Pseudolabrys taiwanensis: one gene and its partner. Each later gene encodes a partner of the first gene's protein in a complex. Links are inferred from orthologs where the notes say so. Each region holds a gene or a part of one and is shown on either strand. Other genes may lie near its edges.

The links. The genes of interacting proteins can lie anywhere in the genome.
Region 2: the proteins of trxA (region 1) and trxB are in contact, whole or in part, in a crystal structure (PDB 1F6M), measured with the Escherichia coli proteins. The link is inferred for Pseudolabrys taiwanensis from one-to-one orthologs.

Annotation. Positions count from the first base shown.
Region 1 is NZ_CP031417.1:3,932,131-3,934,933, forward strand. It holds trxA (thioredoxin), read right to left. Parts: upstream 1,661-2,803; coding sequence 1,340-1,660; downstream 1-1,339. Other genes in the region: DW352_RS18665 (ATP-dependent DNA ligase), read right to left, coding at 117-1,115; addA (double-strand break repair helicase AddA), read right to left, coding at 1,753-2,803. UniProt on the Escherichia coli protein: Participates in various redox reactions through the reversible oxidation of its active center dithiol to a disulfide and catalyzes dithiol-disulfide exchange reactions.
Region 2 is NZ_CP031417.1:2,838,677-2,844,060, forward strand. Bases 1-2,767 are described here. They hold trxB (thioredoxin-disulfide reductase), read left to right. Parts: upstream 1-784; coding sequence 785-1,750; downstream 1,751-2,767. Other genes in these bases: DW352_RS13580 (chromate transporter), read right to left, coding at 1-33; DW352_RS13585 (Lrp/AsnC family transcriptional regulator), read right to left, coding at 68-535; DW352_RS13595 (LysR family transcriptional regulator), read left to right, coding at 1,774-2,664. Outside these bases: DW352_RS13600 (ABC transporter substrate-binding protein), read right to left, coding at 3,038-4,084; DW352_RS13605 (ABC transporter permease), read right to left, coding at 4,125-4,925; DW352_RS13610 (ABC transporter ATP-binding protein), read right to left, coding at 4,929-5,384.

The DNA.
Region 1 (2,803 bases):
GCTCGCGGGGGAGGGTGGCGAGCGAAGCGAGCCGGGTGGGGGCTGCATTTGATTGTGATGTGACCCCACCCCCGGCGCTAACGCGCCGGACCCTCCCCTTTCAGGGGAGGGACACCTCACTTCAACAACTTCATCAGATCCGCCTTCTTCTGCAGCACCTGATCCATGGTGCATTGCTTCGGCGCCTTGTCGGGCCGCCAGCGCACGAGCCGCGTGCCATGACGGAAACGGCCGCCGCTGAAGTGATCGTAGCAAACCTCCACCACCAGCTTCGGCTTCAAAGGCTGCCATTGCGACGAGCGCTTGGTGGACCAGCGGCTCGGGCCACCGGGCTTGTCGCCGGTGAAACCCGGCGGCGCGATCAGCTTCTCCAGTCTGTCGGTGAGGGCCTTCTTCTCTTCGTTTTTCAACGACGACGTGAAGCCGACATGGTTGAGCAAACCCTTGTCGTCATAGAGTCCGAGCAGCAGCGAGCCGACGGTCTTCTTGCCTTCGTTGTAGCGGAAGCCGCCGACCACGCAGTCGGCCGAACGGAAATTCTTGATCTTCTGCATGCCATGGCGGTTGCCGCTCTCGTAAGGCACATCGCGCCGCTTGGCGATAATGCCGTCGAGCGTGCCGCCGACCTGCTTGAGCCATTTCCGCGCGTCGGCGAGCTTCGTCGTCGCCGGCGATAGCCGGATGCTCCGTTGCCCGCGGAAGTACTTCTTGGCGAAGTCTTCCAACCGCGCCCGGCGATCCGGCAACACGTCCTTCGTCAACACATCGCCGTCCGCGTCGAGCAGCAGATCGAACACGATCAGCAGCGCCGGCGTCTCTTCCGCCAGACGCCGCACGCGGCTCGCCGCCGGATGGATGCGCTGCAGCAGATCGTCGAAGGAGAAGACGCGCCCCTGCGGCACCACGATCTCACCGTCGAGCACGAAGCGCTTGGCCTTCAGCGCGGCGGCCGCGGCAACGATCTCGGGAAAATAGCGGGTGAGCGGCTGGCCGGATTTCGATTGCAGCGCGACTTTGTCGCCGTCGCGAAACACCAGGCAACGAAAGCCGTCCCATTTCGGCTCGTACTGCCATTGCTTGCCCGCCGGGATCTCGGCCACGGACAAGGCTTCCATCGGAGCGAAAGGTTGGCGGAGCGCGCGGGTCATGACCCTCGTTAACGCGCGACAACGGCTTCGGTTGAGAAAGTGTCGGCCGAATTCGTTCGCATGTCGGCGTTTGACGCCTGCGCACTTCGCCCTCCCACCTCCAGGGGAGGTGAAGAAAAAGCGCGACACCCTGCAAAAGCAAAACGGCCGGCTTTCGGCCGGCCGCTTCGAAAGTTTTGGCGGTAACGCCCTCAGACGCCGCCGGAAATCCACTGCTGCAGCTTCTGCTTCGGCGCGGCGCCGACCTGGCGCGATGCGATCTCGCCGTTCTTGAACATCATCAGTGTCGGGATCGACATGATGCCGTACTTGGCGGCGGTGTTCGGATTCTCGTCGACGTTGAGCTTGACGATCTTGACCTTGTCGCCGAGCGCACCGGCGATCTCTTCCAGCGCCGGAGCGATCATGCGGCACGGGCCGCACCATTCGGCCCAGAAGTCGACCACGACCGGCTCAGCCGACTTCAGCACGTCAGCTTCGAAGGTGGCATCTGAGACTTTGCCGACGGCCATGGGAATACCTCGTGTTGTGTGTCGCGGCGCATAAAGCGTCTAGGAATTGGAGTCGAAACCTATGGAGCGCCCCCCCTACCGTCAAGCGGCCCTCACGCGGGCTTGACCTGCGCCAATGCGGCTTCCAGCGTCTCCGTGGAAAGCTCCATCAGATCAGGCACTTCCGTCCAGATCAGCGCGGCCCGCACGGCCTTGTCCGGGTATAACTTCATCAGCACGGCGCGATAGAGCGCGAGCTGGGTGATGTAAGGCCGCGGCACCTCGTCGATTCGCGTCGGGGGCGGCCGATTCGTTTTGAAATCGCCAATAAAAACCGTGTCTTCGGTGATCGCAAGACGATCGATCTGGCCGCTTACCTGGATCGTCTCGCCGTTCAGAACGAGCCGGCCGACGATCGGAACTTCGGCCCGGCTTTCCGGCCCGTACAAAGCCGCCAGACGCGGATGCTCGAGCACCCGCATCACTTGCGCGGCGAGCGCATCGCGCTCGCCTGCGGGCAACTCCGTGCCGGCGCGCGCCAGATAATCCGCGGCGGCCGGCGCGCGGCGCGCAGCCGGGATGTCTGGCAGCGCCTGCATCAGCCGGTGCGTCAGCCGCCCGCGCACTAGCGCAAGCGTATCGGCGGTGGCGCCGGGCTTGCGCGTAACCGCCTCTTCCACCGTCGACGGTGTCACCGTACGGACCGCGACCGGCTCCGGTTTCGCCGCCTGCGACAGCCATGCCGGCACCAATGTCAGACCCGGCTGCTGCATCTCTTCGCGCGGCTGGGCCGCAGCAGGCTGCGCCTCGCCTTTGCGATAGCGCAGCACCTCGCCGTCGCCATCGTCCGCAGGCTCGGTCGTGCAGTCCAATTCCAACGCATCGCAGACGAGGCTGTACCAGCAGCCATCGGGAATCTTGGTGCGCCCTTGCGTGCCGCACACGATCAGCCGCTCGGCCGCGCGCGTCATCGCCACGTACAACAGGCGCCGATATTCGTCGCGCGCGTCGGTGCGCACGCGCTCGCGCGCCTCGCTCATCGCACCGACATCGTCGGATCGCGCCGTGCCCCAGACCACGGGGCCGCCGGGCAGATGCAGCAGGCGCGGATCGCGCGGCCCGGTCGGCGCCGATGTGGTGTCGGCGAGTATGACGGTGTTGGCC
Region 2 (5,384 bases), 1.1 Mb from region 1 along the record:
GGTATGCGCGGCAGGCTCATCGGCCTGCGCCACGCCCGTGCCGGCGATGCTGTGCGCTCAGGGAGGACTAGTCCTCCATCGGCACCATGGCCGCATCCTTGGAGTTGCGCAGCACCAAGGAGGTCTTCACGTTGCGTACGTTCGGCGCCGAGGTGAGCTTCTCGACGAAGGCCTGGAAGGTCTTCAAGTCCGGCGCGACGCATTTGAGCACGAAATCGATCTCGCCCGAGAGCATCCAGCATTCGCGTACCAGCGGCTGCTTGCGCACGAAGTCCTCGAACGCGGCGAGATCGGTTTCGGCTTGGCTCGCGAGATGCACCATGGCGAAGACCGCCACTTCGTAGCCAAGCATCTTCTCGTCGAGCAGGGCGCGATACCCCTTGATGAAGCCGGCCTCCTCCAGCGCCCGCACGCGGCGCAGGCAAGGCGGCGCGGAAATCCCGACCCGGCGCGCGAGTTCCACGTTGGTGATCCGGCCATCGTCCTGCAATTCCTTGAGGATCTTGCGGTCAATGGCGTCCAGGCGGGCTGGCAAGACGGAATCCTTTTCGATCGGCATGCTCCTTCCATACCGCGAAATATTGTTTCGCGAAAGAATATTGCGCGAAATCCAGAGGATCAGGGGGTCGTTGACCCCAAGTCTGTGACTCCAGGGGTTGCGTATCTTGCATAGCTCCTCAGGAGGCCATACATCGGGACTGGGCAAAAGAGCCGGCGTTTTCCGTCCGGTCAGCCCGGGCGATGCCGGGGGAGCAACCCTAAACGCCCGCCAGGGGGCTTCTCCATGTCAAAGACCACCCACGCCAAAGTCGTCATCATCGGCTCCGGCCCGGCCGGTTACACCGCCGCCATCTATGCCTCGCGCGCGATGCTGCAGCCGATCCTGCTGCAGGGCATCCAGCCGGGCGGCCAGCTCACCATCACCACCGACGTCGAGAACTATCCCGGCTTCGCCGATGTCATCCAGGGCCCCTGGCTCATGGAGCAGATGCAGAAGCAGGCCGAACACGTCGGCACGCGGATCATCACCGACACCGTGCTCAAAGCCGACCTGTCGCAGCGCCCGTTCCGGCTCGAATGCGACTCCGGCGACGTCTATCTCGCCGAGGCGCTGATCATCGCCACCGGCGCCCAGGCACGCTGGCTCGACCTGCCTTCCGAGCAGAAGTTCAAAGGCTACGGCGTCTCCGCCTGCGCCACCTGCGACGGCTTCTTCTATCGCAACAAGGAAGTCATCGTCGTCGGCGGCGGCAACACCGCCGTCGAGGAAGCGCTGTTCCTGACCAATTTCGCCTCCAAGGTCACCATCGTGCACCGGCGCGATCACTTCCGCGCCGAGAAGATCCTGCAGGACCGGCTGTTCAAGAACCCGAAAATCGAAGTTCTCTGGGACAGCGTGCTCGACGACGTCATGGGCAGCGAGAGCCCGCTCAAGGTCAATCAGGTACGGCTCAAGAACATCAAGACCGGCGCGACCACCGAGCGCGCGATCGACGGCGTGTTCATCGCCATCGGCCATCAGCCGGCCTCCGAGCTGTTCGTCGGCCAGGTGCAGATGAAGCCGTCCGGCTACATCGTCACGGCCGGCCATTCCACCGCAACCTCGGTGCCCGGCGTGTTCGCCGCCGGCGACGTCACCGACGACATTTACCGGCAGGCGGTCACGGCCGCCGGACAGGGCTGCATGGCGGCGCTCGAAGTCGAGCGGTTTTTGGCCGCACATGAAACGCAACGGGCGGCCGCCGAATGACGATGACCACGCACAGTTCGTCGATGGACTGGGACAAGCTGAAAGTGTTTCACGCTGCCGCGGAAGCGGGCAGCTTCACCCATGCCGGCGAGCGTCTTGGACTGTCGCAGTCGGCGGTATCGCGGCAGGTTTCCGCGCTGGAGGGCGAACTCAACGTTTCGCTCTTCCACCGCCATGCGCGCGGCCTGATCCTCACCGAACAGGGCGAACTACTCTACCGCACGGCGCATGAAGTGTTCATGAAGCTGGAAGCGGCGCGCACCAAACTCACCGACAGCCGCGAGCGGCCGAACGGCGAGCTGAAGGTGCACACCTCGCTCGGTATCGGCGTGCATTGGCTGACGCCGCGGCTCGGCGAATTCCTCGATCTCTATCCCGACATCCAGATCACGCTCATCACCACCGACGAAGAGCTCGATCTCGCGATGCGGGAGGCCGACGTCGCCATCCGCTTGCGGCAACCGACGCAGCCGGATCTCATTCAGCGCAAGCTGTTCTCGGTGCACTTCCACGCTTACGCGTCGCCCGATTATCTCAAGCGCTTCGGCACGCCGCGCACGCACGAAGAGCTCGACAGCCACCGCATCATCCTGCTCGGCGGCGCCGTGCCGGCGCATTTCTCCAACCGGCGCTGGCTGCTCGATGCCGGCCGCGACGGCAAAGGCTCGCGCACGCCGACATTGTCGATCAACAACGTGCTCGGCGTGTTGCGCGCGTGTCAGCGCGGCCTCGGCGTCGCGATGCTGCCGGACTATCTCGTCGAAGAGAATGGCGGCTTGGTGCAGTTGTTCGGCGAAGCGAACACGCTCGCGCTCGATGCGTACTTCGTTTATCCCGAAGAACTCAAATCCGTCGCGCGCATTCAGGTCTTCCGCGACTTCCTCGTCGCGAATGCGCAGCGCTGGAATTTCTAAGTTCATATCGCTGAACGTTTCGCCCGCGCGAACAAATGCGGGCGAACGCACAAGCGCCACAATTCATATCGCGTTTGCCGCATCCGTCATGTGACGGCAAATTCAGCATGGCTGACATGCGGTGTGCCGCGTTGCTGAGCAGCGATATCGACAGCATACTTCAGGCTTGCTGCTGCGCCGGAAGTATCCTCCCAGATGAGCCGACGTCGCAGCATGTTCCCCTCTGGAAGAGTAGCCGGCCCCCACGCCGGTGATACTGTCGCCGGGCCCCACCCACGGGGCCCGGCTTTTTATATTCTCGTTATATTTTCATAAGATTGTTCGTCTCAAGGATCGCGACGATGGGACGAGCCGCCCATCGCCGCGGGTTCCGTCAGTTGCCGAACGGCTTGTCACGATCCAGTCGCGCCTTGGCTTCGCGCGCAATGCTGAGATCGAACAGCTGACTTTCCGGCACTTTGGTTTCCACGAGACGGAAATAATCCGACCAGTAGTCCTGCATTGCCATCACCGACTTCACGTTCGGTACACCATCTTCGTTGGTGTAAGACCAATGCGGTGCGATGGCGCGGACCAACTCGGGCTTTTGCAGTGCCGTCCGCTTGGCCAGAATCTCTACAATGTCCTTGTGTCCGTCGGGATCGCCGGCGGCGGCATTGAAATCCTTGACGCCCTGTAGATAAGCCATGGCGAAGCGCACCAGCACGTCGCGCTTTTCCTGCACGAACTGCTTTCGTGCCGCGTAGAGGCCTACGGCGCCGTCCGGATCGATCTCGTCGTCGACGGTGACGATCGGACCCCACTTGTTGTTCTGCGCAAAGAAGCCGAACTGATAAGCCAGATCGGTGGCATCCACCTGCTTCTGCCCGAGCATCTTCATGAGGTCCGGCTGCGGCACGTTGGTGACCCAGGTGACATCCTTGCGCGGATCGAGGCCGGCCTTTTCCAGCGCCTTGGCGAAGAGGTACTGATTGATGCTGCCGGTCGCGCCGAGACCGATGCGCTTACCCTTCAGCTTGGCGAAGTCGGCCATCGACTTCAGCCCGCCATCATGCAGCTCCTGCGTGACGTTGATGACGGTATAGCCGCGGCCGCGCTTGTTGTTGCCACGATCGAGCACGAAGACCAGCGGCGCGCCTTTGGCAATGCTGTTGAACAAGGCGGCGTTCGCCGTCATGAACGAGATATCGAGCTCGCCGGAGATCAGCGACGGCACCGCAAGCGCGCCGTCGATGAACATCTTCGGCTGCACGTCGATGCCGAGCTTCTTGAAGTAGCCCTTGCCTTCGGCGACGAAATAACCGCCGCCGGTGATGAATGGCCCCTCGCCGACTCGCACGACATCGTCGGCCGATGCGACCCGCCCCGTCGCCGCCAAGATGGCAAGCGACAGCATCGCAAGCGTCTTACCAAGCTTCATCGTTCTCCCCTCCGATACGAACCCACCACCGGCAATTTCTTCAATGCTCGCGCTCCGTCCAGGGAGCGATCATGCGGTCGATGCGCTTCTGCGCATTGGTAATGACGGCGCCGAACACCGCGAGCACGATCAGCGCGCCGAATACCTTTTCGGTTTCCATCACCTGACCGGCGTGAATGAGCAGGTAACCCATGCCGCTGTCGCTCGAGCCGCCGATCATCTCGGCGGCCACCACCATGATGATCGTCACGCCCATGCCGAGCTGCAGGCCGGAGAAAATGCCCGGCAGCGCCGCCGGGATCACCACTTTCAGCTGCACCTGCCGGACATTGGCGCCGAGGTCCTTGGCCGCCTTCATCAGGCCGCTGTCCACCTGGCGGATCGAGGCAAAAGTGGCGATGGCGACCGGGAAGAACGCGGTCACCGCGCTGATCACGATTTTGTAGGCTTCGCCCGTGCCGAGCCAGATGATCAGCAGCGGGATCAACGAGATTTTCGGCAGCGGATAGAGCGCCGCGATCCACGGGTCGACCATTCGCGCGACGAGGCGCGACATGCCCATGGCGATGCCCACAAGGATGCCGGTCGCTGCGGCCACCAGGAAGCCGGCCATGATGCGCAGGAAGGTGATCGACAGATGATAGGCGATCTCGCCGTCGGCGATCATCACGACCAGGTATTTGAAGATCGCGCTCGGTGCCGGCAGGAAGATCGGCTGCACCCCCTTCACGCGCACCATGATTTCCCAGGCGAGCACCACCGCGACGATGAGAAGATAAGGAACGACAATGTAGACGATCGCCCCGGCCTTGCTCTTGTGCTTGGTGCCGGTGGTGCCCATCGCCTAGCCCGCCACTTCTTCCTGTTGCCGCATCGCGTTGAGGACTTCCTCGCGGATCAGATGCAGCGCCCTGTCGTAGAGCCGGCCGAACTCCGGCGTGTTGACCATTTCCTGCGAGCGCGGCCGCGGCAGATCGACCTTGATCACTTCCTTGATCCGGCCGGGCCGCGCCGTCATCACCACGATCTCGTCGCCGAGCAGGATGGCTTCGTCGATGGCGTGGGTGACGAACAGCACGGTCTTGTTGGTCTGCTCGGTGATGCGGACCAGCTCTTCCTGCATCACGATCTTGGTCTGCGCGTCGAGCGCGCCGAAGGGCTCGTCCATCAGCAGGATCGGCCGCTCCATGATCAAGGCGCGCGCCAGCGCCACGCGCTGACGCATGCCGCCGGACAACTGCGGCGGCCGGTGCGCCTCGAAGCCGCGCAGGCCCACCATGGCGATCAGCGCGCGCGCCCG